Regions from separate parts of the Bacillus sp. AFS031507 genome, predicted to be linked through region 1. Evidence: riboswitches for the same ligand, from Rfam matches in the RefSeq annotation. Region 1 holds a riboswitch; each other region holds the start of a gene.
The links. A riboswitch is a leader RNA that binds a small molecule or an ion and turns the genes downstream of it on or off. The one in region 1 is predicted to bind thiamine pyrophosphate.
Positions count from the first base shown of each region.

Region 1 (10,422 bases):
GACAAACTTTTTGTTCAGCTGTTGTTTGAATAATTGACTAAGATAACTAGGATTCATATGGACAGATTCTGCCGCATCTTTCAGTGTAATTTGGTCTAATGGTGTTTTTTCTAAATACTGCAAAACCTTTTCGATCGTTGAGGAAGGAAGATTTTCATCCTCATTTTTTGGAGTATTCCTTTTTGTCTCTTCTTTTGATTTCATTTCTAGCCACTTTTCAAGGCAATCTTTTAACTCGGTTTCCTCTACTGGTTTTAGAAGATAATCGGTTACCCCTGTTCGAATCGCATGTTGAACAAATTGAAACTCGTCATGAACACTGATCACAATGACATCCTGTTTCTTCTTCAATTGACTCAATTCTTTTACTAACGAAAGCCCGTCCATTATCGGCATTCGAATATCCGTTAACACTAGATCTGCATCATTATGCTTAATCCAGTCGAGCGCTTCTAACCCGTTTTCACATTCGTGGACCACTTGCAAAGGAAGCTTCAACTTGTTTATCGTCCACTTAAGAGCTGTTCGAACCCATCTCTCATCATCAACCAACAAGATATTTTTCTTCATACTCTCTCCTCCTCCACATGATGATCTAGTATCGGTAAATGGATCAATACCTCAGTCCCTGAACCCTGTTCACTTTGAATGGTTATTCCATACTCGGGTCCAAACAAATAATGAATTCTTTGATGAACATTTACGATTCCTATATTTTTCCCATCACTAGTGGCCGTTTTTAAGTCCATTCTTTTCTTGATTTCTTCTAAAATATGATCCTTTATTCCTTCACCAGTATCGGAAATGCGAATAACAACGGAAGATTCAGAATGACGGAAAGCTGATATCACAATTTTTAATTTTCTAGTATTAGGACCAAAACCATGAACAAAACAATTCTCAACCAACGGCTGGAGGGAAAATTTTACCATTTCCAGTTCCATTACCCATTGAGGAATATCAAACATGTACTCAAAACGGTCCTCAAAGCGAAACTTTTGAATCTGCAGATACATTTCACAAAAATTCACTTCTTCTCTAAAACTCACGGTAGATGAATGATTATTTAGATTATACCGAAGTAGTTTTCCAAGTGAGAAAGACATGGTTGCAATATTTTCCTGATTTTCTTCCAATGCCATACCCCTTATAGTTTCAAGAGAATTGTATAAAAAGTGGGGATTCATTTGTGATTGCAGCATTTTTAATTCGACTTCTTTTTGTTTAAGTGACATTTCTGCTTCCTTTAACTTAGAGACGTATACTTCTTCAAGTAGATTGGATAGTTTCTCAACTGTATTATTAAAACCAGCAGTCAGTTGTCCGATTTCATCATTAGAATCCACTCGGACTCTGCCGTCTAATTTTCCAATTTCAACTTCCTTCATAAAATGTTGCAGACGACGGATGGGCCGAATGATGCTTGTGGCGAATCCGAACCCGATCAAATAGGCAATGATCAAAGAGACAAGAATGGTTAAGGATATGGCTTTTTCAATTTGAACGATTCCCCCCGTCAAATCTCGGTATGGGACTGCCGATAGAAACCTCCAGCCGAGGTTTCGAGAGAAAGTATAGGTAACAAAATCTCTCCGTTCATTTTCTAAAATTTCCGTGCTGCTTCCTTCTGTTTTCAGGTTTGAAAGTTGTTTGAATTCAACCCTTTTCCCGAGTTTTAAGTAGTCAGGATGGTAAATATAATGCCCGTTCGCATCTAAAATGGAAAAATAGCCATTTTTACTGATTGTTACCTTGTTAGAGATTTCTTCAATTCTTCTGAAATTGATATCAATAATAAGCATGCCTACAGGTAAGAGAGTCTGGGGATTATAAAGTCTCCTTACTAGTGAAATGACAGGCTGTTCCTTATTTTCTAATTTTAACTTTCTCATAACTAACATACTCATCCCATTAAGTGGGACTGACGAATACCAATATTCCTCTTTCATTTTCGCAGCAGGATAGAAATTTCTATTTCCAAGAGTATCAATAACCTGATTGTTATTAAGTAGTATAGTGATATTTGTTATATCTGCTCTTGAGTATTCTGCTTCTTTAAGGGTGTTACGAGTTGGTTCAATAAATTGATCTCTATTTTCTGACGTTTTCAATTTCAAAAGGCTCGATAATTCAGGAGAGTTGATAATTTTTAGACTGGTAATCTCAAAATCTTGTAAATAATATTCGATATGTGTCTCTACTTGATCAATTACTTGGCTGCTCGATTGTCTAAGTACATTTTCAAGTTCAACCGATGATCGATTGTATGAAATAACTCCAACTGAAATGACTGGAAAAATAACCAGAAAACTGGAGAAAACGCAGAGCTTTATCATCAGTGATTGATTTTTTAAGAGGATGTATCGTTCAAGGAATTCTGCGATTTTTCTCCACCACTTCATCATTGTTGTTATTCATTCCTATCTATTAGTGATTTTTTAAACAGAAAAGACCTAGCTGGTAAATGGATATATTCACCAACTAGGCTTACTGCCAGCTATAGATTATGGACGTGCTTTTTCAATGGCATCCATTACCTCTTTATAATCTTTTGAATATTTATCAACCATGGATTTAACAGCGTCTTTCCAAGGTGTAATATCATCAACCTCAGTGAAGGTAACTCCTGCCTCTTTCAGTTTCTTAGTAGAACGTTCTTCCCACTTATCCCATTCTTCTCTTTGAGCTTGAACGGAATCAAGTGCTGCTTGTTTCACAATTTTTTGATCCTTTTCTGAAAGCTTATCCCATGCTGCTTTACTAATAAGCAGGACTTCAGGGATCCGTTGATGATGGTCTAAAATAAAGTTTTTCGCTTCTTGATAATGGTTAGAAGAGTCTAAGCTTGGGATGTTATTTTCTGCACCATCAATGATTCCTGTTTGCAGCGCACTGAATACCTCGCCATATGGCATTGGTGTCGCACTTGCCCCAAGAGCTGCCATGAAATCAATATTGATTTTACTCTGCTGCACACGGATTTTTTGCCCCTTTAAGTCCTTTACACCTTTTAGTGGTTTAGTAGAATAAAAACTACGTGACCCAGAATCATAATAAGCAAGCCCTTTCATTTTTGACTGCTCTAAACCATCTAACAATTTTGTACCCATTTCACCGTTAAGAAAATTCCATAAGTGTTCTTCGCTTTCGAATACATATGGGAGTCCTAGTGCAGTGAACTGATCATTGAACTCGGCAAGTGGACTGGAATTGATTCTTGTGAACTCAATTGCTCCAAGCTGAACCTGTTCCAACACGGATTTTTCATCCCCTAATTGGGCAGATGGAAATACCTCAATTTTAATTCGGCCATCTGTTCTTTCATCAACCAATTCGGCAAACTTTTTGTCTCCAACAACGGTTGGATAATCTGGCGGCTGATTATCTGCCAACCGGAACGTATATTTAGGTTCCTCAGCTTTCGAACCCCCATCTTTTGTACCCGTCGTTGCTTCTTTCCCACAGGCAGCTAGGATGCTACCCATTAAAAGCGTTGCTGCAAGAATTCCTGTAATCTTTTTTTTCTTCATTCTTGTAACCCTCCCTTAAAAAATTATATTTTTTTATTTTCACCTTTCCTTCGGTTACTTGACTAACATATTAGGAAGCCAAAGGACTACCTCAGGAATATAGGTAATAACCAACAGAACAATTAGTAAAGCATAGAAAAATGGCATCATTGCTTTTGTCCCTTGTTGTATCGAGACCTTACCTATCGCACATCCAACGAACAAAACGGTTCCTACAGGCGGCGTTAAAAGGCCAATCCCAGCATTTAAAATCAGGACGATTCCGAAATGCACCGGATCCATTCCAAAGCTGGTTACAACTGGAAGAAGAATAGGTGTCATAATTAAAATCATTGGTGCCATGTCCATTGGTGCTCCAAGGAGAAGCAACAAAATATTAATAATTAATAGAATAATAATCGGGTTATCAGAAACACTTAAAAATAAGTTCGTTACCATTGAAGGAATTTTCAGGTAAGCTAATATCCAGCCAAACGAAGCGGATGCTGCTATTAAGAAAAATACCATCGAAACAGTTCTCATCGTCCGGGTTAATATTTTCCATACATTAGAAAATTTTGCTTCCCTATAGACAACAAACGCTAGAATAAAAGAATACAAACAAGCTAATGCCCCAGATTCCGTTGCTGTAAACCAGCCACTCATAATCCCGCCCAAAATAATGACTGCTGGGCTTAAGGATAAAAGTCCATGTAGAAGGATCCCGCCAATTTCTGACTTTGGAACAGGGTCCGCTTTTTGGTAGCCTCGTTTTCTAGCAATAATGTAACCTGTGATCATTAAGGAAATTAACATAATAAATCCAGGAACAATCCCAGCCATAAATAAACTGGCGATGGAAACACCACCTGCTGCTAAGGAATATAAAACAAGATTATGACTCGGCGGAACTACCACACCTTGAATGGCCGATGCAATCGTTACTCCCACTGCATAGTCTGCTTCGTATCCCTTCTTTTTCATCATCGGAATCATAACTGAACCAACAGAAGAAACGTCGGCGACGGCAGAACCAGAGATATTTCCAAAGAACAATGCAGCTACACTGTTAACCATGGCGAGCCCACCGCGAATTCTGCCAACCATTAAACTTGCCAGATTCACAATTCGAGTCGCAAGGCCGCCCTCACTCATAATTTGTCCTGTCAAAATAAAGAACGGAATCGCAAGTAAAGAAAAGGAATTCATCCCTTGAATCATTTGCTGGCCCACTACCGGAAGAGGTATACCTAGATAGATAACCGTCAGTAATGACGAGGCAATCAGCGTTAGGGCAATGGGAAAACGAAGTAAGATTAAAATAACAAAGCTTGATAGTAAGATAATGATCCCAATTGTGTTGCTGTCCAAGTTACATACCCTCCTCTATCTCTTTGTGACGAGTGGTGTTAATGTTAAAGAATTGCAAAAGCGAATATACACAAATCATCACACCAGTGACAGGCATAACCGCATAAGTGATACTACTCGGCCATTTTGTCGCCGGCAGGGTTGAATCCATCATCAATACCGTGAAGTCCCAGCCCTGGATCACCAAGTATAATCCGAAGGCAAAAATAGAGGCACTGATAATTTTATCTAAAACTTTATTAAAACTTTTAGGAAATAGATTCGTGAAAGAATCAATGCCTAAATGGATATACTCTCGAAATCCCACCGCAATGGCCATAAAGGCAAACCAAGCTAGTAACAAAAGAGTAACTTCCTCTGACCAAAAGAAAACAAAATTAAATAATTTCCTGGTAAAAACTTGTAGGGTGACGACAAAAATTAAAGCAATTAACGATAGTAGTGTGAATTTTTCAAAAATGGCATCGATGACTAGACCTACTTTTTTGATTACATTCATTTGATTCCCCCCATTTGAAAACGTTTTCCTGTCTCTCATTTTATGAATCTTTTGAATGTTTTTGAATGTTCTTTTTTTAGGATAATTTGTGATTTTTTTAGGTGGAATTTGAAATCCTTTCTATTTGAAACTATTTACTAGTTTTTATAAGTTTAATAAACGAATTAAATATATATTAATATTAAACTTACCATGTTAACGGTATTCCATCAACTGGTTAAAAAAATAGGCTCTATCAATTCTAGTAGTGATTCCGAGACCGTAGAGGAATATTATAAATAGCATCAGTAGTGTTGCATTATATAAATTCATAGACCTTGGGGTCGGTTCTTATCGAGGACATTCGGAAGATTGCACGCAAAAAGGCACAACTAGGCTATATTTGCTAGTTGTGCCTTTTTCTATACTATGTTTCAGATCTGTCCCGCAAAATTTTTGATTACCACAGAAAATGTGCCAGTCACAAGCCAGGAAAGTTACTGATATATGCTGCCCCCAGATTGTTTAAACTCCTTAGCTTTTTCCTTCATACCTGTTTCAATAGCTTCCTTCGTATCAAGTTTGTTTTCTTTCGCATAATTACGAATATCTTGAGAGATTCTCATGCTACAAAATTTTGGTCCACACATTGAACAGAAATGTGCTGTTTTTGCACCTTCCGCAGGTAAGGTTTCATCATGATATTCTATTGCTCGTTCAGGATCTAAAGATAAATTAAACTGATCTCTCCAACGGAATTCAAAACGAGCTTTTGATAAGGCATCATCTCTTTTTTGTGCTCCTGGATGTCCTTTTGCCAAATCAGCAGCATGGGCGGCAATTTTGTAAGTAATAACCCCTACACGAACATCCTCTCTATTCGGTAAACCTAAATGTTCTTTAGGCGTTACATAACAAAGCATAGCTGTCCCATACCAACCAATCATTGCAGCCCCAATAGCAGATGTAATGTGATCATAACCAGGTGCTATATCAGTCGTAAGAGGTCCAAGTGTGTAGAATGGTGCTTCCTGACACACTTCTAGTTGTTTATCCATATTTTCTTTAATTAGGTGCATAGGTACATGTCCAGGTCCTTCGATCATCACTTGTACATCATGTTCCCAAGCAATTTTTGTTAGCTCTCCAAGAGTCTCTAATTCTGCAAACTGTGCTTCATCATTCGCATCTGCAATAGACCCAGGACGTAAACCATCCCCTAAAGAGAATGCAACATCATATGATTTCATTATTTCGCAGATTTCTTCAAAGTGAGTATATAAAAAGCTTTCTTTATGGTGGTGTAAACACCATTGTGCCATGATTGATCCACCGCGGGATACAATACCTGTTAACCGTTTTGCCGTTAATGGAACATATCGTAAAAGAACACCAGCATGAATTGTGAAGTAATCAACACCTTGCTCCGCTTGTTCGATCAAGGTATCACGGTAAACCTCCCATGTAAGATCTTCAGCAACACCATTTACTTTTTCAAGTGCTTGATAAATGGGGACGGTGCCGACAGGAACTGCTGAGTTTCGAACAATCCATTCCCTTGTTGTATGAATGTTTTTACCTGTTGATAGATCCATAATATTATCAGCACCCCAGCGCGTCGCCCATGTCATTTTTTCAACCTCTTGTTCGATGGAGGATGAAACAGCCGAGTTACCGATATTCGCATTAATTTTAACATGAAAATTACGTCCTATTATCATAGGTTCTGACTCTGGATGATTGATATTAGAAGGAATAATCGCTCGACCTTTTGCCACTTCATCACGCACAAATTCAGGTTTCATATTTTCCCTTATGGCGATAAACTCCATTTCAGGAGTAATAATTCCCTTTTTAGCATAATGAAGCTGTGTGACATTTTTCCCTTTTTTTGCACGTACTGGTTTGCGCTTTAAACCAGGAAACACGTTATGATTGGCACGAGGATCATTTTGATCGTTATACCCATTATCTTCAGGTTTAATTTCTCTACCTTCGTATTCTTCAACATCTGCTCGTTCATGAATCCATGTGCTTCGAATGGCAGGAAGACCTTTTGTAATATCAACAGAATAATTTAGATCCGTATAAGGACCGCTTGTATCATAGACGCGAACTGGAAGGTTTTCCTCTTCTCCAAACGCACCCGTTGTCGGGCTTAACTCAATTTCACGCATTGGTACTTTAATGTCGGATCTCGAACCTGTTACATATACTTTTTTACTTCCTGGAAAACTTGACATGATGGAAATATTTTGTTCGTTTAATGAAGTCGTTGACATAATACATCTCTCCTTTTTTTGAATATAAAGGACGAGATACAGACCATAACAAGTGAATAAGCGTATAAAAGTACATCAAAAAGCCGGGCCCATAAATGGTTGGACCCGGCTAATATGTATGCAGAAGTATAGGTGCAGTAAAGATTGTCTATTCTAACTTCCCCACGCTGGTATGATCCAGATCAGGTCCCAAGAGTCAAGAAACTTCATCGTGTTTCTTTCTCAGCCCAACTTATTGGGCACCCCTAGTTATTTATATTCAATTAAGTTACATTATATATGAGTATTGGTAAAAATGAAATACATAATATTATTTAAAGTGATATAGTCGTTTTAGATAGTATGTCTAGGATAGAGAGAAAGGTTAGATATCTACTTGCTTGGATTTTAAGAAGTATAATTCTTTTTTGTACCCGAAAAAAAGAAGGCTTACTTGTGACCTGACGCTCCATAATCTTTGATTGTTATTTTTACGTTGTAGTAAATTGGAACCTCACTGAATGTTTGATCCCAATCTTTTTTGACTTTTTCCCATACTTTCGGATGCTCAATTCTTAAACGGTTTCCAAAGCCAGCAACGTCTACTCGATATTTCCTTTGCGTTTTTTTAATTGTATGTTCAACCAATCGTTTTACTTCTTTTTCGGTGGATTCTTCTGCCCGTTTTAGAAATGTATTATCAAAAGAGTTACCTGAAACCACCCAATTCTCAGATAATCGCCCTTCTGATTCGATGTTTACATCAAAAGAGATATAGTTTCCCTTAACATGAGAGGTGATTTTACTTTTCATAGAATCTAGCTCATATACGATTAGCCCACTAGTCTGTTTATCAAAACTTTTTACCAAACCGCCTTTCCCCTTGCCTGTTATCCATGTTATCCCCTCCAATTCCTCTTCATTTAAAAAACCACGCAGTTTTTTTGTCTTTCCTTTTATCACGGCAGCTCCTGCAAATTTCACTTCTCCATTTTCCGAGATCACATTTTGCAAAAGAAAACTGGATCCTGATTTTAGCTTACCGTCTAATTTAATAATCGAGATAGGAGGCAAAATTCTTGTCGTTCGATAGGCATTATCTACCATTCCAAACAGACGAAATGCTGGAACTTCTCCTGCTTTCTTTGATACTAGGGTATTGCTAGCTCTCCCTTTACTAATAAACATAAGGCAGCTTGGTCTAAAATCATTATCCCGAAGATATTGATCAAGTAATCGATCTAAACTATACGATCGTGCAAGTTTATCACCGATTACAATGACTTTCATGTGACTGGCATTAAAAGGAAGATCCGTTCTTAATGATAATTCACGAACCTCTTGAAAGATGGAGTCTCCCGTTTCAGAAATATTAACATAAGATTGTTGTTGCGATCCCCCTTCTTTACTCATTGAACTTGCTAATTGTGAGGTAATAAGTTGATAAGTTGTAGTAATCTGATCTTTTTTGGAATAGCCTTCATCTTGTTCGTTTATCTTTTTCTCTATGGTTGACTTTTTCCCTTTATCGAATGCCACCCCTACACCTAAGCTTAGCTCTTCAATTTCATGACTGCTCCAACAGCCTGTAAGAGAAAAGAGTAAAAGGACAGACAGCGAAACCAAGAGAAATCGTATATTGTTATGAGGTAACTTCATTGTTTTCTTCCTTTCCATCTCGCGATAATAAGAAGGAGAAGTGGTAGTAAACCAAATAAAAACAATGCAATATTGCCAATGATATCCCCAAGTTTAAATAGATCATTGATATTTTTTGGGGTGATGGAAATGACGTAAATTAGCGGAAGTAAACCATACATAACTGAACTAATGTTCTTTTTCGAAAGTTGAGCCAGCCCTAAAGCAGCTGCGTAGTAGCTGATGGTAAAGGTAGTAAACATTTGCATAATCCATACCACCAGCAACAAAGAATCAAACCGTTCAAAAATCAAACCGGTTATCTCAAAACTTCGTATCAAATCAAGCGTTGGCCATGTCCTCGTGACCACTTCATCGACGGATAACGCTCCAATGACCATCACAACTGTTATCACATAAAAAAATAATGGAACGGAAATTCCAACTAGAACCATTTTGATTGCTTTGTTCGGCTGTTGCATAAACGCCATGATGACCAGCAGGATTTCAGGACCTGTAAATGCGAGAGTCGTCGCCTTTACTCCTTTTAGCACAGGGATGAAACCAGTCCCTATTACCGGGCGTAAATTATCGATCTCAAATATTTTTAAGCTCATAAGGGCTACTAGCAAAAAAAGGAAAATCGTAATAGGTAATATAATTTCAAACAGACGGGCAATCGGGTTGATACCGCCTATGATCAGATAGAGACCTATCCACATAAATGGCATCATAATTGCCCAGATAGGGGTACCTTCCAGCAAAAAATACCTTATTACTTCCGCCATTGAACGGAGTTGAAACCCGGAAGTTAAAAGAAAATAACATACTATAAGTAAACTAAGTAACCCGCCCACCCATTTTCCTACAATTTCACGGCTGTATTGATAAATGGTTTTTTGGGGAAACTGTTGGCATAATTTGACCATGATCACCCCTGCGATTATCGCGATCAGCCCGCCTAAAATAACACTTATCCATACATCTGGTGTATTCACCTTCTCTGCAGCTGTTCTAGGCAGTGTGAGGATTCCTGAACCAAGTATAAAGTTGCTGATGATAACAGCTGCTTGTGCCGTGGTAATTCGATCTTTTGGACTGACAATCATCCTTTCATGTTCCTTTCACAATAGGTTATCCTTTACGTATAGGATTTTTCGTATGC
Region 1 is NZ_NUOW01000025.1:36,410-46,831, reverse strand. It holds gene COE25_RS21610 (response regulator transcription factor) at 1-570, opposite strand, end outside; gene COE25_RS21605 (sensor histidine kinase) at 567-2,405, opposite strand; gene COE25_RS21600 (TRAP transporter substrate-binding protein) at 2,505-3,530, opposite strand; gene COE25_RS21595 (TRAP transporter large permease) at 3,585-4,880, opposite strand; gene COE25_RS21590 (TRAP transporter small permease) at 4,882-5,379, opposite strand; gene thiC (phosphomethylpyrimidine synthase ThiC) at 5,856-7,640, opposite strand; TPP riboswitch at 7,783-7,897, opposite strand; gene COE25_RS21580 (Ger(x)C family spore germination protein) at 8,070-9,278, opposite strand; gene COE25_RS21575 (spore germination protein) at 9,275-10,366, opposite strand; gene COE25_RS21570 (spore germination protein) at 10,392-10,422, opposite strand, start outside.

Region 2 (10,422 bases), on a different contig from region 1:
TCTCATACACCCCTTTGTTTAATAAAACTGTTACCGCTTTCAAACCCACCCAAGCACATAATAAATGAAAATTCAGATAATAGTAAGGTTTTGGTCATATTGGTCTTATTGTTCCTTTTGTTATAGAAAATACCTTAATTAACTCTCATAAAAATCGAACAAAAAATGCTATCTATAAATTTACTATTTTAATAAAATAGGCCATGATAATAATATAAAGGGAAATACAGTTTCATTTAATGTAAGGGGGAGCAGGGAGATGTTTCCGTTAAAAGTACTATTGATTGAAGATGATCCGATGGTTCGAGAGGTACACCGCCAATTCATTGATAGGATTGAAGGGTTTTCGATAATTGGAATCGCCTCCAATGGGATGGAAGGGTTAAGATTAGTGAAAGAACTCAGTCCGGATCTGGCGATTATCGATATTTATATGCCTTATATGGGTGGATTGGAAATGCTCAGCGAACTTCGTTCAGAGGCCTATTCTGTGGATGTGATTGCGATAACAGCTGCGAGCGACATCGAAACCATCCACCGTGTTCGACAACAAGGGGCTGTTGATTACATCATAAAACCGTTTACCTTTGATCGAATTAAAAAGTCACTTGATAATTATAAAAACTATCGAGTGAAATTAGGAGAAAAGAAAGCTCTTTTACAGGAGGAGCTCGATCAAATTTTATTTATTGATAGCAAAGAACAAAGTGAAAGAGAGAGTTTACCAAAGGGATTAAATATGAATACGTTAATAAAAATTACTAATTTCATTTCGCAGGAAAAAGAACCTGTTTCTGCGGAAGAAGTAGCGGAAAGCATAGGAATGGCTCGGGTAACGGCTCGAAGATACCTTGATTACTTAGAAAAAGAAGGAAAAGTCAAAATTCATATCCATTACGGCGGCGTCGGAAGACCAATTAACCGTTACGGTGTTTAACGCAAATACCTTGAAAAGATTGCCTGTGAGAAAGGGGGAATCAAGTTGGGGTGGAAAATAAGGTTGTCCAAACCAAAACTTCGTTTACAATCGACGATAACCCTACTGGTTTGTATCGTGGTCGTGATGGCATTGTTAGTAACCGAGATTTTAATCACCAACAGAATTTCACAGGAAACAGAGAAAAGCCAAGCCGAGAAAGCAACAGATATTGCGAGGATTGTTGCAAGGTCTCCGATTGTCATGAATGGGCTTAAAAATAAAACAGCAGAGAAGGATATCCAAACATTTGCGAATGATATTAAACAATCAACGCATGTTGAATTTATCGTCGTAATGGACATGTATGGAAAAAGAAAATCACATCCTAACCGCAACCTATTAGGTTTGCATTTTGTCGGTGGAGATGAAGGACCTGTTTTAAAAGGGAAAGAGCATATTTCCATTGCCAAAGGGACATTGGGATTGTCTTTACGTTCGTTTGTTCCTGTTTATGATCAAGAAAATAATCAAATAGGGGCAGTCGCGGTTGGGATTTCTTTAGAAAAAGTTAATCAGGCGATCGAACAAAGTAGGAAAATTATTTTGATCGGAGTGGGAGTAGGAATTCTAGTTGGGATTCTAGGTGCCCTTTTTCTAGCTAGAAAAATCAAAGCGATTCTTTTTGGACTTGAGCCGAGTGAGATGGCAAAATTGCTTGAGGAACGTAGTGCGATGCTTCAATCCACAAAGGAAGGAATTTTGGCAGTTGACCAGGATGCGTTTACCACTCTCGTAAATAATGAGGGGATCCGACTTCTTCAAAAAGCTGGCATTCATGGGTCCTTTTTAGGAAGAAAAGTGGATGACTACATGCCAAATTCTATGCTATCTTCTGTTCTAGAAACGGGGGAATCTCAATTAGACCAAGAACAAGAAATCAATCATATTACCATTTTAACCAATCGGGTTCCGGTTGTTGTCAAAGGAAAGATTGTCGGTGCGATTGCTACGTTCCGAGAAAAAACCGAAATCAAGCAATTAGCTGAACAATTAACCGGTGTAAAGCTATACGCGGAAGCACTGAGAACCCAGTCACATGAATTCATGAATAAACTGCATGTAATATCAGGTTTAATTCATATGAAAGACTATCAAATGGTCTCGTCATACATTACCAAAATTGTCGATCACCAACAAACTGAGGTAGAATTTGTTATTAGTCGTTTTAAAGATCCTGTTTTAGCAGGTTTTATTGTAGGAAAACTTAGCTTTGCTAGGGAAAATGGCTGTGAATTAATCATTGATGGGGAAGGAAGTCTACCTGAACCACAACAGCAGGAAATAACGCATGAAGTGGTAACGATCCTTGGGAATTTAATAGATAATGCACTAGATGCTGTTTCGGACCGTCCACAAAAAAAAGTTACATTAAGGTTTGACTATTACGATGATGTCCTTGCCTTAGAGGTTCATGATACAGGAAAAGGAATCGATGAGGCTGTAAAAAATCGCTTATTTATAAAAGGGTATTCCACCAAAGGTGAAAATCGAGGAATCGGTTTATCATTGGTGCAGAGAAGCTTGGAAAAATTAAATGGACAGATAGAAATTCATTCCCAAAAAGATAAAGGGACAACATTTATTGTTACTTTCCTTTATAAAGGCAAACAATAATAATGTTATGTTAACTGGTACTTTTTCCTTTACATTCTAGTACTATAGGAATATTATGTAGTTAATTAAATAAAGTATTAGATCTACTAGGGGTGCCCTGTAAACAGGCTGAGAGAAAATGGAGAAATTTTCAACCCTTCGGACCTGATCTGGGTAATACCAGCGTAGGAAAGTAGCCAAGTGAATGTTAATTATTTCTTTGACTAACTAACCAGGTCCATTATTGGATCTGGTTTTTTTATTTTAAAAAAAGAAACGGGGAAATTGAGATGGAAAAAAATAGTTTGTATGAAACGTTGGAAGAAGTTAGAAAGGTTAACCCGCTGGTACATAATATTACCAATGTGGTTGTTACAAATTTTACGGCAAATGGGCTTCTTGCCCTTGGTGCCTCACCGGTCATGGCATATGCAGCCGAGGAAGTAGCAGATATGGCCAAGATTGCAAGTTCATTAGTATTGAACATTGGAACATTAAACCCACAGACAGTAGATTCGATGATCATTGCCGGAAAAGCGGCTAATGAATCCGGTGTTCCCGTCATTTTTGACCCGGTTGGTGCAGGGGCTACCCGCTATCGAACCGAAACCGCGCAAAGAATTATGAACGAGGTAAATGTCTCTGTGATTAGAGGAAACGCAGCCGAAATTGCCAATGTGGTTGGTGAAAAGTGGGAAATTAAGGGCGTCGATGCTGGGGATGCAAAAGGAAATATCATTGAACTAGCTATTACTTCAGCACAAAAATTGAATGGTCTTGTCGTCATCACTGGAAAAGAGGATATTGTTTCGGATGGGAAAACAACCTATGTCGTGTCAAATGGACATCCAATTTTAACGAAGGTGACAGGCACTGGATGTTTATTAACCTCAGTGATTGGAGCGTTTGCAGGAGTGGAGAAGGACCTGCTTCAAGCTTCAGTGGCTGCTTTAACGTATTATGGAATCGCGGCAGAAAAGGCAGCGGCAAAAACAGTTGAAATGGGACCTGGTAGTTTCCAAATCGAATTTTTAAACCAATTAGCTTTAGTTTCTTCCGAAGATATCATTTCACATGCTTCTTTTAAAAAGTTTAATCGATAAATGGAGGTAATTTGAATGAAAAAAGCATTAACAATCGCTGGTTCTGATAGCGGCGGTGGAGCAGGAATTCAAGCGGATTTAAAGACATTTCAGGAATTAGAGGTTTTCGGAATGTCAGCATTGACCGCTGTAACGGCCCAAAATACATTAGGAGTTCATGCTGTCTATCCAATGACAGCTGAGGCAGTCGTAAAACAGATCGAAGCGATCGGCGAGGATATCGGTGCGGATGCGGTGAAAACAGGAATGCTTTTTAATGCTGAAATCATTGAGGCCGTCGCTGCACAGCTCAGGAATTATCAATGGCAAAATATTGTTGTCGATCCAGTCATGATTGCTAAAGGTGGCGCTTCCTTGTTGCAAATGGAAGCCATTTCTGCCATGAAAAAATACTTATTGCCGCTAGCAACGGTAATCACCCCGAATATTCCAGAAGCGGAAGTACTAACGGGCATGTCGATTATGACGGTGGAAGATAAACTGGAGTCTGCTAAAAGACTACATGCGTTAGGCGTAAAAAATGTCGTAATTAAGGGTGGCCATGATGAAAATGAGTCTGAATCCACTGATTTATTATTTGATGGAAAGAAATTTTACTACTTTACCAGCAAGAGAATTCAGACAAAGAACACACATGGAACAGGCTGTACTTTTTCCGCAGTAATTACTGCTGAACTAGCAAAAGGGGAAACTCTTTATGAAGCAGTATGTATAGCAAAGGATTTTATTCAGGCGGCAATTGAGAACCATTTGGAGATCGGGCAAGGATATGGTCCAACTAACCATTGGGCATATCGAAAAAGGAAAAGCGCTAAGGAGCTGGCTGAATTATGAAAAACCTACAAGCGGCTTTAAGTGTTTATTTTATCATGGGCAGTACCAACTGTTTAAAGGATCCAGCCGAAGTATTAAAAGAGGCAATTGCCGGTGGGATTACACTTTTTCAATTTCGTGAAAAGGGTGACGGCGCATTAACTGGAGCTGACAAATATGCACTTGCGAAAGAACTTCAAGCAATTTGCAGAGCACATCATATCCCTTTCATTGTTAATGACGATATCGAGTTGGCTGTGGCAATTGATGCGGACGGTGTACATATCGGACAAGAGGATGAAACGGTATTCACAGTTCGAGAGAAGATTGGCGATAGGAGAATCCTTGGGGTTTCCGTCCATTCAACGGAAGAAGCAATGATTGCAATAAGCGGTGGTGCTGACTATTTTGGCATTGGCCCTGTTTTTCCGACAAAAACAAAGGCGGATGCCAAGCCATCACGGGGAACAATACTGATCGAAAAATTACGAAAAGATGGCATTGATATTCCGATTGTTGGGATCGGCGGGATCACGGTAGAAAACGCTCAATCGGTAGTGGAAGCTGGGGCAAATGGGGTTTCCGTTATTACGGCAATAAGCCATGCAGAATCACCAATCGAAGCAGCCAGAGCGTTAAGAAATAGTGTCGGTATTCATGAGAGGTATTCAAATGAACAAAACACATAAACTGACGTTAACTGCGATGATGATAGCCATTGGTACCATTTCAAGCAACCTGTTCTATATACCGATTGGATTTACAAAGGTCTTCCCGGTTCAGCACTTTTTGAACGTTTTATCAGCCGTTCTTTTAGGACCTTATTATGCTGTAGCTCAGGCCTTTTGCGTTTCCCTGCTAAGAAATCTGATGGGAACTGGTTCGATTTTTGCCTTTCCCGGAAGTATGGTTGGAGCCTTACTGGCCTCGCTATTATTTTGGAAGACTAGGAAGATCTATCTTGCTTTTATCGGTGAAGTAATTGGAACGGGTATCATTGGGGCACTGCTTTCTTACCCAATCGCTACTCTTTTTCTCGGTCAAAAGGCCACATTATTTGGGTTTATTCCATTATTTATATTTAGCTCGTTTGCTGGAGCGCTGATTGGATTTATTATTTTAACCGTATTTTTAAGAAAGAAAGTTTTGATTGTTAGTGAAAATGATACCACTATCAGAAACTAATCATGGGAGTAAACAAATGAAAGAGGATTTGCTTGAAAAAATCTCACAAGAAGTTGAAGCGAGAGAAGCGGAATTAATCGAATTGTTGACCAACCTTATCGCTTTTCCATCCGTTAGTCCTCCTGCACGGAATACAAATGATGTCCAGGAATTTATAAAAGGGTATTTAGAAAACATGGGATTTTCCACAGATAAATGGGATGTCTATCCCGGAGATCCGAATGTGGTTGGCCACTTACCTGGAGAATCTTCTGATCAATATAATAGTTTGATTGTAAATGGTCATGTGGATGTCGCGGAAGTTGGGGATAATACAGAATGGGATTATTCTCCGTTTTCTGCCTATCGCAAAGATTCCTACATATATGGACGTGGTGTGGCCGATATGAAAGGTGGAATTGCAGCATCACTAATCGCAATTAAACTTTTAAAAGATCTGGGTATCCCGCTCAAAGGTGATCTCCAATTTCAATCTGTTATCGGTGAGGAAGTTGGAGAGGCTGGGACGCTGGCGTGCACTGAGAGGGGTTACACCGCTGATTATGCAGTAGTGGTCGATACCAGTGATTTACATATTCAAGGACAAGGCGGCGTCATAACTGGATGGATTACCATTCAAAGCAAAGAAACTTTTCATGATGGAATCCGTAGGAAGATGATTCATGCAGGTGGCGGTGTTAAAGGGGCCAGTGCGATCGAGAAAATGATGAAGATTATTTCGGGACTACAAGACTTAGAACGCCACTGGGCCGTTACGAAAAGTTATCAGGGCTTTCCTCCCGGCACAAATACGATTAATCCTGCCGTTATTGAAGGTGGCAGGCATGCTGCATTTGTGGCTGATCGCTGTGCTCTATGGGTTACCGTTCATTTTTACCCGAATGAAGACTATGAAGAGGTAATTAAAGAAATAGAACAACATATTGGTGCAGTTGCAGCGGCAGATCCGTGGCTTCGCGAGAATCCGCCACAGTTTGTTTGGGGCGGAAAATCTATGATTGTCGATCGTGGTGAAATTTTTCCTTCGTTAGAAATTGATTCTGATCATCCTGGAACGAAGGTTTTAGCTAATTCCTATGAAAAATTGTTAACAGACAAGCCGACGGTGGGCATGTCAACCACCGTTACAGATGCAGGCTGGCTGGGTCGGGCTGGAATTCCAACGGTCATCTTTGGACCTGGTAAATTGGAAGATGCCCATGCAGTCAATGAAAAAGTTGAAATTCGCCAATTATTAGATTTTACAAAAGTATTAGCTGTATTTATCGCGGAATGGTGTAACACGAGGAAGGAAGAGTATGGAAATGAAACTCACCGAAAGACTTTATCAATCAGTAAATGATGTATGGCAGAAAACCCATCAGCATCCATTTGTAGTCGGAATAGGTACAGGGGATCTGCCTGTTGAATCCTTTATCCGCTATATGAAACAGGACTATGTGTTTTTAATTGACTACTCTAAGCTGTTTGCTTTAGGGGCTGTTAAGGCAAAGGATATTGAAACCATGGCCGCATTTGCGAAGCTTTTGCATGAGACATTGCACGGGGAAATGGATCTGCACCGACAGTATGCTGAGAGGTTTGGAATTACCCATCAACAGCTGGAGGAAACAAAACCAACGCCGGTTAACTTAGCTTATACTCGTTATATGCTAAATGTCGCTCAAACAGGTTCGCTCGAGGAATTAATTGCTGCTCTCTTGCCGTGTATGTGGAGTTACTGGGAGATTAGCAAGATGCTAGCAGATACCTATCCAAATGCTAGTGACCACCATCTTTATGGAGAATGGGTGAAAATGTACTCTTCTGATGAATTTGGTTCTTTAACAACTTGGTTGATCGATTTGTTAGATAGATTGACAGAGGGTAAACCGGAGCGGGAATTAGCCAACTTAGAAGAACACTTCCTGACTACATCAAAATTTGAATATATGTTCTGGGATATGGTCTATCAGGGAGGCGAGTGGCCTGTCTAACTCAACCATGTTATCTATAAAAAACTTATCCTACTCTTTTCAAAGTGAAGGAAACTCCAATCCTATTTTCAATCAAATTTCACTAGACGTTAAGCCAGGAGAGTTTGTCTCAGTGATAGGCGCAAGTGGATCTGGAAAGAGCACTCTTTTTAAATTGATTTCTGGTTTACTTGAACCTGATCAAGGAGATATTATGGTCAATGGTCAAAAGACTGGTAAGAGATTAGGGAGTATCGGTTACATGCCGCAAAAGGATCTGCTTTTACCATGGAGAACCGTTTTAGAAAACGTGTTACTACCTTTAGAAGTGACAAAGGAACCAAAGCAAGCGAGAATTCCTGAAATACGAGAGTGGTTATCGCGGTTTGGTTTGGCAGAATATGAAAAAGCTTATCCGAATGAACTTTCGGGAGGAATGAAGCAGCGCGTGGCCTTTTTAAGAACCCTTATGACAGGGAAAGATCTTTTATTATTGGATGAGCCCTTTGGCGCACTCGATTCCCTGACAAAACGGAACATGCATAGCTGGTTATTAGGACTGTGGGGGGAATTACAAAAGACGGTATTGTTTATTACCCATGATCTTGAAGAAGCAGTTTTGTTGAGCGATAGAATCTATTTGCTCCAAGACACCGGAATCAAAGAAATGAAGGTCAACCTGGCGAGACCAAGAAGTTCACAGCTAATCTATCAATCAGAGTTTATTACGATGAGAAAAGAACTGGAGTGGCTGATTCAAAATGAAAGCTAGTTTGAAAAAATGGACGGAACAGTACGGTTTGTTTTTGATCGTGGTGATCCTCCTTCTCAGCATATGGGAATGGGTCGTCAGGCAAGGCATGATTCCTTCTTTTATTTTGCCAGCTCCTTCGGCTATTTGGGGGTCATTACAAGAAAACCGACAGCTTTTATTTGAAGTGCATTTGCCGGCTACTGTAAAGGAAGTTCTGATCGGTTTTGTGCTCTCCGTAATCGGTGGATTATCGCTGGGAGTTGCTATGCACTTTTCTCGTTCCATTGAAAAGGTACTATATCCATTTCTTGTTATCTCACAAACGGTGCCGCTAATTGCAATTTCACCGATTTTTATTATGTGGTTTGGCTATTCGATTTGGAGCAAAATTGCCGTGACCATTTTAACCGCCTTCTTTCCCATCGTCGTAAGTACATATGATGGGTTGAAATCTGGTGGAAGTGAATACCGTGAATTACTGTTAACGATGGGCGCCAATCGCTGGACAATTTTTAAAAAAATCCAGGTTCCAATGGCGTTGCCAGCCATTTTTTCAGGATTGAAGTTGTCAGTTGTTTATTGTGTTGTCGGAGCGACGGTTGGTGAATGGCTGGGGGCAAGTGAAGGTTTAGGGTACTTCAGTCGACGAATGTCTGGTAACTTACAGGCAGACTCCGTGTTTGCGGCAATATTTTTATTATCGCTTTTAGGGATTGTGTTGTTTTTATTGATTGGATTATTGGAAAAACAGCTATTGAAAAATAAGATTCGCAACTAGAAAAGGAGTAAACTCAAATGAAGAAAAGTTTTTTGATCATGGTAAGTCTATTGTTACTACTACTAAGTGCTTGTAGTAAAAGCAATGAAAAGGAATCAGATAAAGCCACGGGGGCTGTCGATAAACTACAAAAAGTTAGCTTAATGCTAGATTGGTATCCAAATGCGGTGCACTCATTTCTTTTTGTCGCTGAAGAAAAGGGCTATTTTAAAGAACAAGGCTTAGATGTTGATATCCAAATGCCAGCAGATACCAATGACCCGCTTAAACTAGTTGCGGCCAACCAAATTGACATGGCACTTAGCTATCAACCACAGGTACTTGTGGCACGCAGTGAGGATATACCTGTTCAATCCATTGGAGCAATTGTCCGTCATCCATTAAATCAATTAATGGTGCCTGCAGATGGTTCGATAAAATCACCCAAAGATTTAGCTGGGAAAACGATTGGCTACCCATCGATTCCATTAGATGAAGCGATCGTTCAAACGATGGTGAAAGCTGACGGAGGAGACGCCGGAAAGATCAAAATGGTCGATGTGGGCTGGGATCTCATTCCTGCGATGGCAACGAAAAAAACTGATGCTTTAATCGGCGGCTATATTAACCATGAGAAGTTATTGTTGGAAAAAGAAGGTCACCCGATGAGAGCATTAAATCCTGCGGACTATGGGGTTCCAGATTATTATGAATTAGTTATGGTCGCTAGCGAAAAGGGATTAAAAGAAAAACCAGAAGTGTATAAAAAGTTTATGGCTGCGATTACGGAAGGCCAAAAATACGTTCAGGAACATCCAGAAGATGGTCTTTCGATTGTAATGAACCATGAAGATAAAACATCACCACTTGAGAAGGATGTCGAAACAAAAAGCCTAGAAATCCTTCTCCCGCTAATGGAAGCAAAAGATAAACCATTCGGCTACCAAGACCCAGAAACATGGAAAACCACAGCCCAATGGCTAAAAGACAAAAAAGTCATAAAAGACACCCTAAAAGCCGAGGATGCATTTATCAACTTTTAACGTAAATTGGTGTCAGTGCCAGTAATTTGGTGTCAGGCACCACAAAAAGACAAAACGATTAAAATGTCCGCCCTGGGTGGACATTTTTTATTGTTCTTTTTATTGGATTGTTGCTGTATACCTCATTGAAGTTTGCTAATATATAGGTAAAATCTATTATTGAGGTAGCTTCATGAAAATCTATGTGACAATGAAAAGTCTGGCTATGAGGAAGGCGTATCTTACCAAAAAGGAGATTCA
Region 2 is NZ_NUOW01000024.1:121,536-131,957, reverse strand. It holds gene COE25_RS20690 (response regulator) at 260-937, shown strand; gene dcuS (DcuS/MalK family sensor histidine kinase) at 995-2,593, shown strand; TPP riboswitch at 2,672-2,781, shown strand; gene thiM (hydroxyethylthiazole kinase) at 2,863-3,675, shown strand; gene thiD (bifunctional hydroxymethylpyrimidine kinase/phosphomethylpyrimidine kinase) at 3,691-4,509, shown strand; gene thiE (thiamine phosphate synthase) at 4,506-5,177, shown strand; gene thiW (energy coupling factor transporter S component ThiW) at 5,161-5,673, shown strand; gene COE25_RS20660 (acetylornithine deacetylase) at 5,690-7,015, shown strand; gene tenA (thiaminase II) at 6,978-7,649, shown strand; gene COE25_RS20650 (ABC transporter ATP-binding protein) at 7,657-8,400, shown strand; gene COE25_RS20645 (ABC transporter permease) at 8,390-9,160, shown strand; gene COE25_RS20640 (ABC transporter substrate-binding protein) at 9,178-10,182, shown strand; gene COE25_RS20635 (hypothetical protein) at 10,355-10,422, shown strand, end outside.
Region 2: it holds a riboswitch for thiamine pyrophosphate, as region 1 does, so the genes downstream of both, thiM (hydroxyethylthiazole kinase) here and thiC (phosphomethylpyrimidine synthase ThiC) in region 1, are expected to answer to the same signal.

Region 3 (10,422 bases), on a different contig from region 1:
CATTCACCTTGAAAAATGACTCCTATGATTTGAAGGGTTTCATGATTTCCAAAGAAAAAAAGATAAACAAAAAGTAAAAAAAGTCCATAAAGAAATATGTCCTTTACAGGAGATGAAATTGTCATATATAGCTCCTTTAAAACGAAATAATTACGATTTATTTTTATGCTTGTCTACTTTATTACATTCCTGTTTTTCTTTTTTGAGCCAAACAAAAAGGCTTTTAAAATGATGATAACTTTTTGTACTTACATCGCTTAATTGATTCCAAGGCAAAACGTGGTATTGTGTCTATGCTTCGTTAGTAATTGTAGAGATTCAGTGTAATACATTAATTTACTGTGATGGAAAAGAATCGTTGGATTTCCTTTCAGAGACTGTTGACAATCTAATTCGTAATCATTACTATTATTAAGTATTAATTGTAATGGTATCTTGGAGTAAGTACTCCGCCTTCATCAAGCTTCCTAAGAACGCTTTTTCTGCCATACTCATCCCTCTTCCCCTGCCGTAAGGTCCAGTTTAAATCCACTTGGAATTGCTCTTCCGGCAGGAAACGATTCGGTTGATTGCCTATGTTTTCGTGTGGAATTTTGACTCTCATAAAAAGAATCAATTTCTTCTACGGTCAATAAGGAGTCATTTACCCAGTTTTTCAGAATCCCAACCACATAACTCAGCCTTCGCTTGTTATTGGCACAGGCAATATTCATCGCTTTTAAATTCACCTCTTTCGGCTGTAAAAAGCTAGAATCATCTAACCAAGATACTAACTGTTGTTTGGCATTCACGTTCGAAAAACCAAATCCATTGTTGTCCCAAAACTCAATAATTTCTTTTACATCTACTTCTTTTTGATTATTTTTTGTGTCTGGATTTTTCTCTATATTTGGATTAAAAGCTTCTTGTTGTTGTTGTTCTTTTTTATTTTCTTTTTTATTTTCTTCTTCTTTTTGTCCCTTTCTCGTATCACGATGCGTCAACTTATCGTCAAGCTCTCTACATTCAGGTTCTACATATGTATCATTTTCATCTTGGCCACTAACTTCCTTGCCGAAAACCAGCTCTTCTTGTTCACAAAATGATTCAAATAGACTGCGAATTTCCTGTTTTTGAATCGCCTTCGAAACATATTGAATCAGTGAGAGATCCTCGACATCCTTTAACTCGGAAAGAATACAATCCATGAACGGTTTCCCGCCTTTATCCAGGTTATATTTCCCCCAGTTCTTGATTGCCAGTTCTCTCGTTTCAGGATTGTAACGAATCAGCTTGTGATGCACGATGAATCGTTCCATTAACGAGTGAACACTCTCAATCGAATAACCCAAATCAAAAGCCATTTGTTTTTTGGTAATCTTATAGATTCCAATTTGAGTCGTTTGTGGATTCGTAAGAAGATAAAGACTGAAGAATTTGTCCTCTGGAGTCATCTCCTCTGATACCATTGGATTCTTCCAAAAACCAGTACGTACCATTCTAAACTTTGCCATCTTCAACCACTACCTTTCTCCTAAAAAATTCCTTCATACTTGATATATAAATAATTGAAGAAAATGGTCATCTGTTTTTCAATAATATGTGAATACTTTATAACACCTTTTCATCACCTTGTCCTTTGCGAGGGATTTAGGTGAAAGCCCGCATCCTTTGCACTTCTACGATATCGAGATTGGCGGGGTAAAGCGAATCGCCAATTTTCAAATTTGAGGGCATTTTTTGAGCGTAAACGTCAAAAAACGCCTTCCAATTTGATTTTTGAAGGCGTTTTTTGCAATTTTGAGTGATTTTTAGGTTATTTTTGTGTGAAGGCGTTTATCTTTCTTAGGGGAGAAACTGGCAGGATTTATGTATATGATCATTTTCAGACAAATAATCTCTAGTACACTAACATATTCCGTAAAACTCCCATCCAATCTTCTATTTCAAGTAATTGTAATGATTGATTCGTTCCAATGAAAAGCCATCCCTTCATATGAATACCCTATTGTTAATATATTTTTCTTTAAACGATGTAGATGACTGATGCAGTATATCTAAATAAAAACCGACGATAAACTCAGGAGAATAACGCACACCATGTGTGAACCAGGCACCAATAATCGTCATTAAAGTTGTTGCCAAATAGTTACTATATAAATTTTTATCAACATTTACTCGACCCGAAAGTTCTTCGACAAAAAAATCTGACATTGCGTTAAACATATAATTAAAAAATCCTGGTACTGCTTTTGAGCTGTACATCAACTTTAAGTGTTGAAAGTAATTGAAAATCTTGATGGTTAATCTCTTATTAAACAAACGAGTGTAAGACCATATTAGTTATTTCACAATCTTACCCAATTCATAAAGAAAAGCGCATTTCATGCTAAAGAAACGCGCCAGATAGTGGAAAGTCATACTTCTTATTCTGCATAATTGTATCCGATAACTGTGTTAAATTAATCAGCTTCTTTGGAGAAAAAATGGATTACTCTACTCTTGCCTATTTATGATGAATAACATTTTCTGAATACCAATAAAAAGCATAATCAGTCATAACTGAAGAATCACCCAACTGATGCAACATAGCTGAAATATTCCCTCTATGATAGGTTCCATGATTCACAACGTGTAAGACCATTTCAGATAGGCTGGTTTCTCTTAATCCTGCATATGGATTATCCAGCATAATTTTCTTTTCTATATCTTTCTGTCTGTTCAAAAAGGATTTAAACTGAGTTGTTAACGTGTGAAATTTCGTTTCTAAGTCCCTATTTTTTACCCGAGGAATAGCTACCAAAACTCGGAAAGAAGCGCAAGCTGTGTGCAATTAAAAATTGCGCTATATAATAGGTTGTCATAATCAGGATATCGGAATGGGGAATATCTGAAACAAACATATTCCATGACAGAATTGAGTCTGAGAGGACAAATAAAATACCTCCTATTATTGCCCATATATTATGGGACAAAAATCCAGTCCAACTCATCAGGGATATAATCACAATATACATAAGTACGGGAACTACTAAGGTATCCATATGATTCTGAAGCAATGCAGCGATTACGTGATATCCCATAACAAAGCCATATAATCCAATAGGTAGAATCATAAGAAGTGAAAGCTTTGTAAAACGCCAATAACGGGAAAACCCTGTTATATAAAACAGATGACCAATTAGGAAGGCTGCTAAGCCGATAATGAACCATCTAATTAGCCCATCACCTAGCATACAGATAAATAATCCACACCATATAATCCAATGAGGGCGTGATTTTTTATCAGGTATTTGTTTATAAGCATAGAAAAGAATTAGCCACATTGGGATTAATTTAAATAGCATTTTGATTTCTTCTGGTTTGCTGGGAATGGCAAATATGTATATAAGGATCATAAGTAAAATGAAAATGGGTAATCGATAAGTTTTCAATATATTCACCCCTTTGTAACAGTTTTTATTTCTCCTTGTTTTATAGCCAACAGCTTCACCTCATAATATTTTATTAATCTACTATTTTCTTTATAACTAAAACACATTTCTATGTATCGCAGGTTTAGACCCGTACATTCAGTTCAATAAAAGTTGGTGCAGCAGCATTTACCATTACGTCAAAAGGAGCCCACTTTAATAGCTAAAGCTACCATCCAATTCAAACAAAAAATCCTTTCGAAATAAAGAAGAAATGAGGTAAGATAATCTACAAGCACGTTTCACTGTGTATCGTAATGACAAAAGTGTTCCTTCAATCCGCGATATTTTATATAAGAAAAATAGAATGTATTATTTAAAGTTGTTTTTACACTATTCCAAGAGTGTTCTGAAATTAGGTGAAAAAAACTTTAAAAATAAAGAAGGCTGCCAATGTTTGATCGGCAGCTTCAAGATGTTAATTGATAAAACCCTTTTGTGTTTTGATGTAAGACATCTGAAACTTCCGCAACGGAAAGCTTCTTTAGCAGGGCGATTTTCCTTATGGATTCCTCCATCATATTCGGATGGGTCATTTCCCCTGCAAAAGGACCTTCAAATGGCCAAGGACCATCTGTTTCAACCATCATGAGCTCGAGAGGATAGACGCTTACAAGCTGCTGGATTTCTCGTTCATACACCACATCCGGGGTAATAGAAATATGGTAGCCGTTTCTTATCATTCGGTCTATTGTTTTCTGATCCCCTTTAAACCAATGAAAATGCGCTTTGGAAACAGAATATTTTTCGAGAAGGTCACAAACGAGAGGCGCATCATCGTAAACAGCATGAAGAACAATTGGTTTGTCCCATATTTTCGCCTTACTTATAAACACTTCTAATACTTCAAGATAAGGAGCAATCGAAATCCCCTGCTCTTGCCTTAAGTAGTATGGCAGCCCCACCTCTCCTACAGCAATCATTTCGTCAAGGTGGTCGTCCATCCAATTTAGCAGCCCCTTTAGCTCGTTTTCTGAAGGCAATGCTTGTTCTGGATGGTATCCGAATGCAGGTTTTACCTTTTGATATTTTTGTGAAAGCAAAAGGTTTCTTTTACTGGAATCCAAATGAAAGGATACAGAAATCAAGGCTTCGATACGGGCAGAATTCATTACAATCCGTTTGATTTCCTCATCCTGATAGCGATCCAAATGTATATGAGCGTCGATTATGTTCATTTGACTTCACCTACTAATTGGTAATATACATCCCTTTTGCATTGAATAAAGCTTTCATCCAGTAAAACACCTTCGTGCCTCGGCCTTTCAAATGGAACCTCTATGTTTGAAACGACCTTTGCCTGCTTACCAGACAGCATCATCACTCGATCGGATAGAAACAATGCTTCCTCAATATTATGAGTAATAAAAAGAATAGTCCTTCGATGTGATTCCCACATTTCCAATAACCATTTTTGCATTTCAAACCGGGTTAGCTCATCTAATGCTGAAAAAGGCTCATCAAGACAGATCACCTCTTGCGGGCTCAATAAGGCACGGATAAAAGCAGCCCGCTGCTTCATTCCCCCAGATAGCATGTGAGGATAGGCGTTTTCATAATCAGAGAGTCCTGCAATCGCCAGCATTTCTCGTGCTGCTTTTACCTCTTTTTTTCCCTGAAGCTCTTGGCCAAGAAGGACATTTTCAAGTATCGTCCTCCACGGGAAAAGAGAAGAAGTTTGAGGCATATAGCTAATAAAACCACGCTTGCCATTAACGCACTGGTTGTCTAATAGGATCTCCCCTTCATCAGGTGAAAGAATTCCTCCTATTAAATTGAAAATGGTGCTTTTCCCACTACCTGAAGGGCCAATAATAGAAACAAATTCATCTTTATTAATGGAAAAATCAAGGTCATTCAGTACTTCATTTTGCCCGAAACGTTTCGAAACGTTTTGAAAACGAAGATAGCTCATTTTTTCTCATCCCCTTTCGGCTGCCAGCGAACCACTCTTCGTTCCATAAAAACGATTAAAAAGAAAAATAAGAGGCTTAAGAACATGATGGTAAAAATGGCAACGAACACCCGGTCCGTTCGAAAAGACGACGATGCGAATGTCATAAAGACACCAATCCCCTGCTTAGCACCAAGCCATTCAGAAATAACGGCACCCATTACACTATACGTGGCAGAAACCTTAAAGCCTGAAAAAATCGAGGGCAACGAAAACGGCAGCTCCAATTTCCAAAAAAGCTGTGTTTTGGATGCACCTGCCATCCTCATATAATGCTTCAACTCTGAAGGGGTTTGGCTAAATCCATCTAAGGCGGCCACTGTAATGGGAAAGAAACAAACAAGGGTGATGACAATCATTTTGGGTAATAAGCCAAACCCAAACCAAATCACCAACAGTGGAGCCAGAACGATAATGGGAACATTTTGCGATAAAATCAACAATGGATAAAAAGAATCCCTTAAAACAGGTACCAGATGGAATAAAATGGCGACTGCCAGTCCAATGAATGCTCCAACTACAAATCCAAATAATGAAATTTTAACCGTTGAAAACACATCTGGATAAAAATCACGCCAACCGGCAATGGCCTCTGTGAAAATCTTTGATGGCGGCGGAAGAAGCCATTCCGGCACTTCTGCTATTTTAACGACAATCTCCCAAATGACAAACAAAAGGAGGAGAACCAAAATCGGTCTCCACCCTTTTACAAGATTCATCCTCATGATCGATATTTCTCCGTTAAGTCATCCATGGAAATGCCTGTTGGCTGATAAAGGATTTTCACTTGAGAAATGACATTTTTGCTTCCCATTTCAATCATTCGTTCATTCATTTTTGAAATCACGGTAAATAATTCGTGCAGTTCACCTTCCATGGTTGTTTCTAACGGGTGTACCTCATATTTCACACCAGATTCAGCAATGACTTTAATGGCTTCATCAACGTATGGAATGACGTCTTCTCCATCCTTTGTTTTCGGTATGATTTGTATGCTGATTAATGAATTTGCCATGTTCTTCTACCCCCTAGTGTTTTGGTAAAAATTCATTTGTAAATGCTTTTTTCCCATCTAATTTCTTGTCAAGAAGCTTATTATCATACATCCATTGGGCATAATTTTCCCAAACCTCTTGCTTTTGAATTCCCCATTCCTTTGCATCATCCTGATATTTTGGAGACAACCATTCTTGACTCTTCTTTACAAGCTTTGGATCTAAATCCGGTGCTGCTTTAATCAGGATATCTGCAGCTTGATCAGGGTTTTTAATGGCAAATTCATATCCCTTGGCAGCGGCATTTACGAACGCCTTAACCGTTTCAGGGTTCTCTTCGATCATTTTTTCATTTGTTTCTAAAACAGGTGTATAGTAGTCCAGTTTGTCAGAGTAATCTGTTAAGTAAACCATATTAATTTTTTCATTACGAAGGTCTGCTTCTACACCAGTCCACCCATAGTAAATCCAAGCGAAATCGATGTCTCGTTTCACAGCCGTAAAAAAGTCCGTATCCCCCATGTTCACGATTTTCACCTTATTAGTATCAGCGTTTTCCTTTTTCATTAGAGAAGTGATGACAGATTTTTCGACTGGCGAGCCCCATCCACCGTATGTTTTTCCTTCAAAATCCTTCGGAGATTGAATCTGTTTGCCAACAGGTGAAGCGAATCCTGATGTATTGTGCTGAATCACTGCAGCGATCGATACGAGCGGCACCCCTTGTATACGTGCCTGAGTAATGGCTTCTTGGTAGCCAACACCAAATTGCGACTTGCCAGAAGCTACTAGTTGGTCAGCACCGGTCTCACCTGGCATGATAATATCCACATCCAAGCCTTCTTTTTTAAAGAATCCTTTTTCTTTTGCAACATATAATCCAGTATGATTGGTATTTGGCGTCCAATCCAGTACAATCGAGACCTTTTTAAGCGGTTGTTTTTTTCCTTTTACGTTTTCTGTTTCTTTTTTGCTGCTACATCCAGTCATTAGAAAGACTGATAGGACTAGTACTAGCCATTTCTTCATTTTGAATCCTCCATATGTAAAAATAATATCTAAAGTGAAACAAAATAAATAGGCTGAAACCTCAGTGTTGGTTAGAAGGCAAAAACTTGCTTAAACAAAATAAAGCACCCAGGCAAAGAAACCTGAGTGCATATCAGCAAACAATTAATTGTTTAAGAATATGTTCCCTCCGCCGGTATCAACCAGATCAGGTTCCAAGGGTCATCGTCTCACGGACTAAATCTCAACCGGCATCACCGGTTCCCCCACATTACATCGTATTCCACTTCATATACTACTATATCAGTCAAGGCAGACAATGCCAACTGCTTTTATCTATTTATGCTTGTTAACAAATACTTCCTATCATGAAACATCCGGTTCTCATCTTAATTCACCTGCACGAAATAACTTTGCTAGTTAACCTACGGTGTTACGAGTAAGGAGCTAGTTTCGTTCATGATAACTTATACGAACAGGGGCATATCTTGATTTCTTGCAATCGTTAGAAGAGTTTTTATTGTTGATATGGATTTTAGTTCCTTTTGCATAAATAGTTCTGGATTAACAATCTGTTCAAAACAGTATTGGTTATATAATGAATGTGCATCATTAGTAGCTAACATAAATCTACGAACTCCCTGTAATTGGGAATGGTTTTCTCACCCACAACAATTTGTACTAACGTAAGAATAGCACGAAATAATGTGATAACTAAGTCATGTGTGAATAATAAAAAATCCAACTTATGCCGACTTGAAAAAATTTTATGAAAAATTGTTGAGGTTACCCCTAACCTATGACTCTATCCGATTTTAAATATCCAATATCTTCTAATAGTGATCTCAACTTCATATGAAGCGTCATTTAGACGCTTATTTTTGTTTTTACTGCAATATAAGACTCAAATTCGTAATGCCTTTTATTCAAATAACCTGCGTCGTTAGCTCAAGAAGAAAATAAACAATATTCTTCAACCGAGGCAAATTTATTCGCAGGATTTCATAACCCCTATAAATAGTTTGACGGGTAATTGGAATGAATTCAGATCATTTGGCTTCGTGAAGGCATAGTTAAATAAAGGAGTTAGCTACCACTAAAAGCTATCCCAAGAGAATTAGGATAGCTTTAGAAAAGTATTGTGAATTTCAATATTTTTACATATTTAGAGTTTTATATTTTCCACTCTCTTCCTTTATGGCCATACTGTCACAAAAAGGGCGATGACACCCCCTGGCTGTCATCGCCCTTTTTTATGCTTATAATCAATCCCAACTAAATACAATTCGCGTCAACTACCTGTCCAGATACCGACATAAGTTCATTTATGTTAACCCATCCACCAATATTTTGAGATTGGTCAACACCTTCTATTGTAAAAGTTAGGCTAATATTGTTGGAAAGTGTCAAAGTGGATCTTTTGCCGATGCAATTCTGTGCTTTTTGCAGAGAATTCACCCTTACACCTTCACACGAAATCGTATACCTTTGCATCGGTAGGTAAATTAATACTCCTCTTAAAGGGTCATAGGTCCTAATTAAACCTTCAGCAGTTGTTCCATCTCGGAATGATAATCTAATCCATCGCTTTTGTTGATAACAAGCAAGAATTTTTTGAAATAGTCCTTGTCTGTTGTCATAGAAATATGGATAGAAAGGCTGGTAAGGATTATTTGGATACAATGCAGCCTCCCCCTTTCTTTTATCAGTAAATCTCCTCATGTATATGAGAAAAAAAAGGGTTGGTGCTTGTCATCCCCTGATGTGTATAAGAAAAGCGAATATTGCTAACTGTTCGTTGGGTTTTATTTGAAATATACCAATATATGAAGGACGGCTAGTATTTTCCTTTTAACTGGAATTTCAATGATTTTTGGCTCGCCAAATACAGTACCTAAAATGACTACAGAACCTCTCTAGCTACGTGATTCATTTATAAAAGTTTTAACGTGGTTCTGAATAGTACCTCGCACCCAAGAGCAACATCTTCAAAAGAACTCCACTCATCTGGATGATGACTTATGCCATTGCGGCTCCTCACAAAGATCATTCCAATATCTGTGAGTTTCCCCAACACCATTGTATCATGAGCAGCCCCGCTTGGTAATTCATAAACAGGATACTGTAATTCTTGCAGAGAATCTTTTACTGCTTTCATCACTATTGGTGAGCTCATCACAGAAGATAGGGATTGAACCTCCCTAATTTCACACTCTAAACCACGGTTTGCAGCAATTGTCCGAATTGAATTATAGATTTTAGTAACCGTATTTTTACGCCGTTCATTAGATATATCCCGAACATCAAGTGTAAAATCCACTCTCCCAGGAATGACATTACTACTTCCAGGTTTTACTTCCAATTTTCCTACTGTCGCAACACTTCCGATATTGTCCCGTGCTATTTTCTCAATGGCTAATATACATTCTGCTGCAGCTGTTAAAGCATCTTTTCTCTCTTTCATCCAGGTCGTTCCTGCATGCCCCGCTTCACCCATGATCGTTACTTCCGCCCATTCTCCACCAGAGATCCCCGTAACTATTCCAACAGCTAAATCTTTATTTTCTAACACTTTTCCCTGCTCAATATGTACTTCAATATAAGCTTTTACGTCATTTTTACCTAACTGAGCTTGTTCTAAAAGGTCTGGATTAATCTGATTAAAATATTCCCCTTCTAGACTGGCTTGCTTCATGGCCTCCAGATAGGAGATTCCATCTTTATCTGTTGCTGCAGCTAAATTTTCCTTTAATTTCTTCGAACCCTCTGTCCCAACCAAAGCGGTACTTCCTACAAAAGCATAATCAAAACGAGCCCCTTCCTCATCTGTTAAGGATACAACCTTTATCGTTCTTTCAGGTTGAATTCCCTTTTCTTGCAACGTACAAAGCACCTCAACACCCATTAGAACACCCATGGCGCCATCGAAACGCCCGCCAGAATTTACTGTATCAAGGTGAGAACCAATAAGAATGGCAGGTAATTCGGGATTTTTACCGAGTATTTGCCCAAA
Region 3 is NZ_NUOW01000020.1:148,340-158,761, forward strand. It holds gene COE25_RS19080 (permease) at 1-125, opposite strand, end outside; gene COE25_RS19085 (DnaD domain protein) at 492-1,493, opposite strand; gene COE25_RS19090 (TetR-like C-terminal domain-containing protein) at 1,972-2,301, opposite strand; partial or broken gene COE25_RS19095 (DinB family protein) at 2,486-2,755, opposite strand; gene COE25_RS19100 (lysoplasmalogenase) at 2,754-3,422, opposite strand; gene COE25_RS19105 (TatD family hydrolase) at 3,863-4,630, opposite strand; gene COE25_RS19110 (ABC transporter ATP-binding protein) at 4,627-5,367, opposite strand; gene COE25_RS19115 (ABC transporter permease) at 5,364-6,131, opposite strand; gene COE25_RS19120 (thiamine-binding protein) at 6,128-6,421, opposite strand; gene COE25_RS19125 (ABC transporter substrate-binding protein) at 6,435-7,430, opposite strand; TPP riboswitch at 7,578-7,687, opposite strand; gene COE25_RS31680 (hypothetical protein) at 7,877-8,035, opposite strand; gene COE25_RS19135 (hypothetical protein) at 8,685-9,092, opposite strand; gene COE25_RS19140 (M20 family metallo-hydrolase) at 9,343-10,422, opposite strand, start outside.
Region 3: it holds a riboswitch for thiamine pyrophosphate, as region 1 does, so the genes downstream of both, COE25_RS19125 (ABC transporter substrate-binding protein) here and thiC (phosphomethylpyrimidine synthase ThiC) in region 1, are expected to answer to the same signal.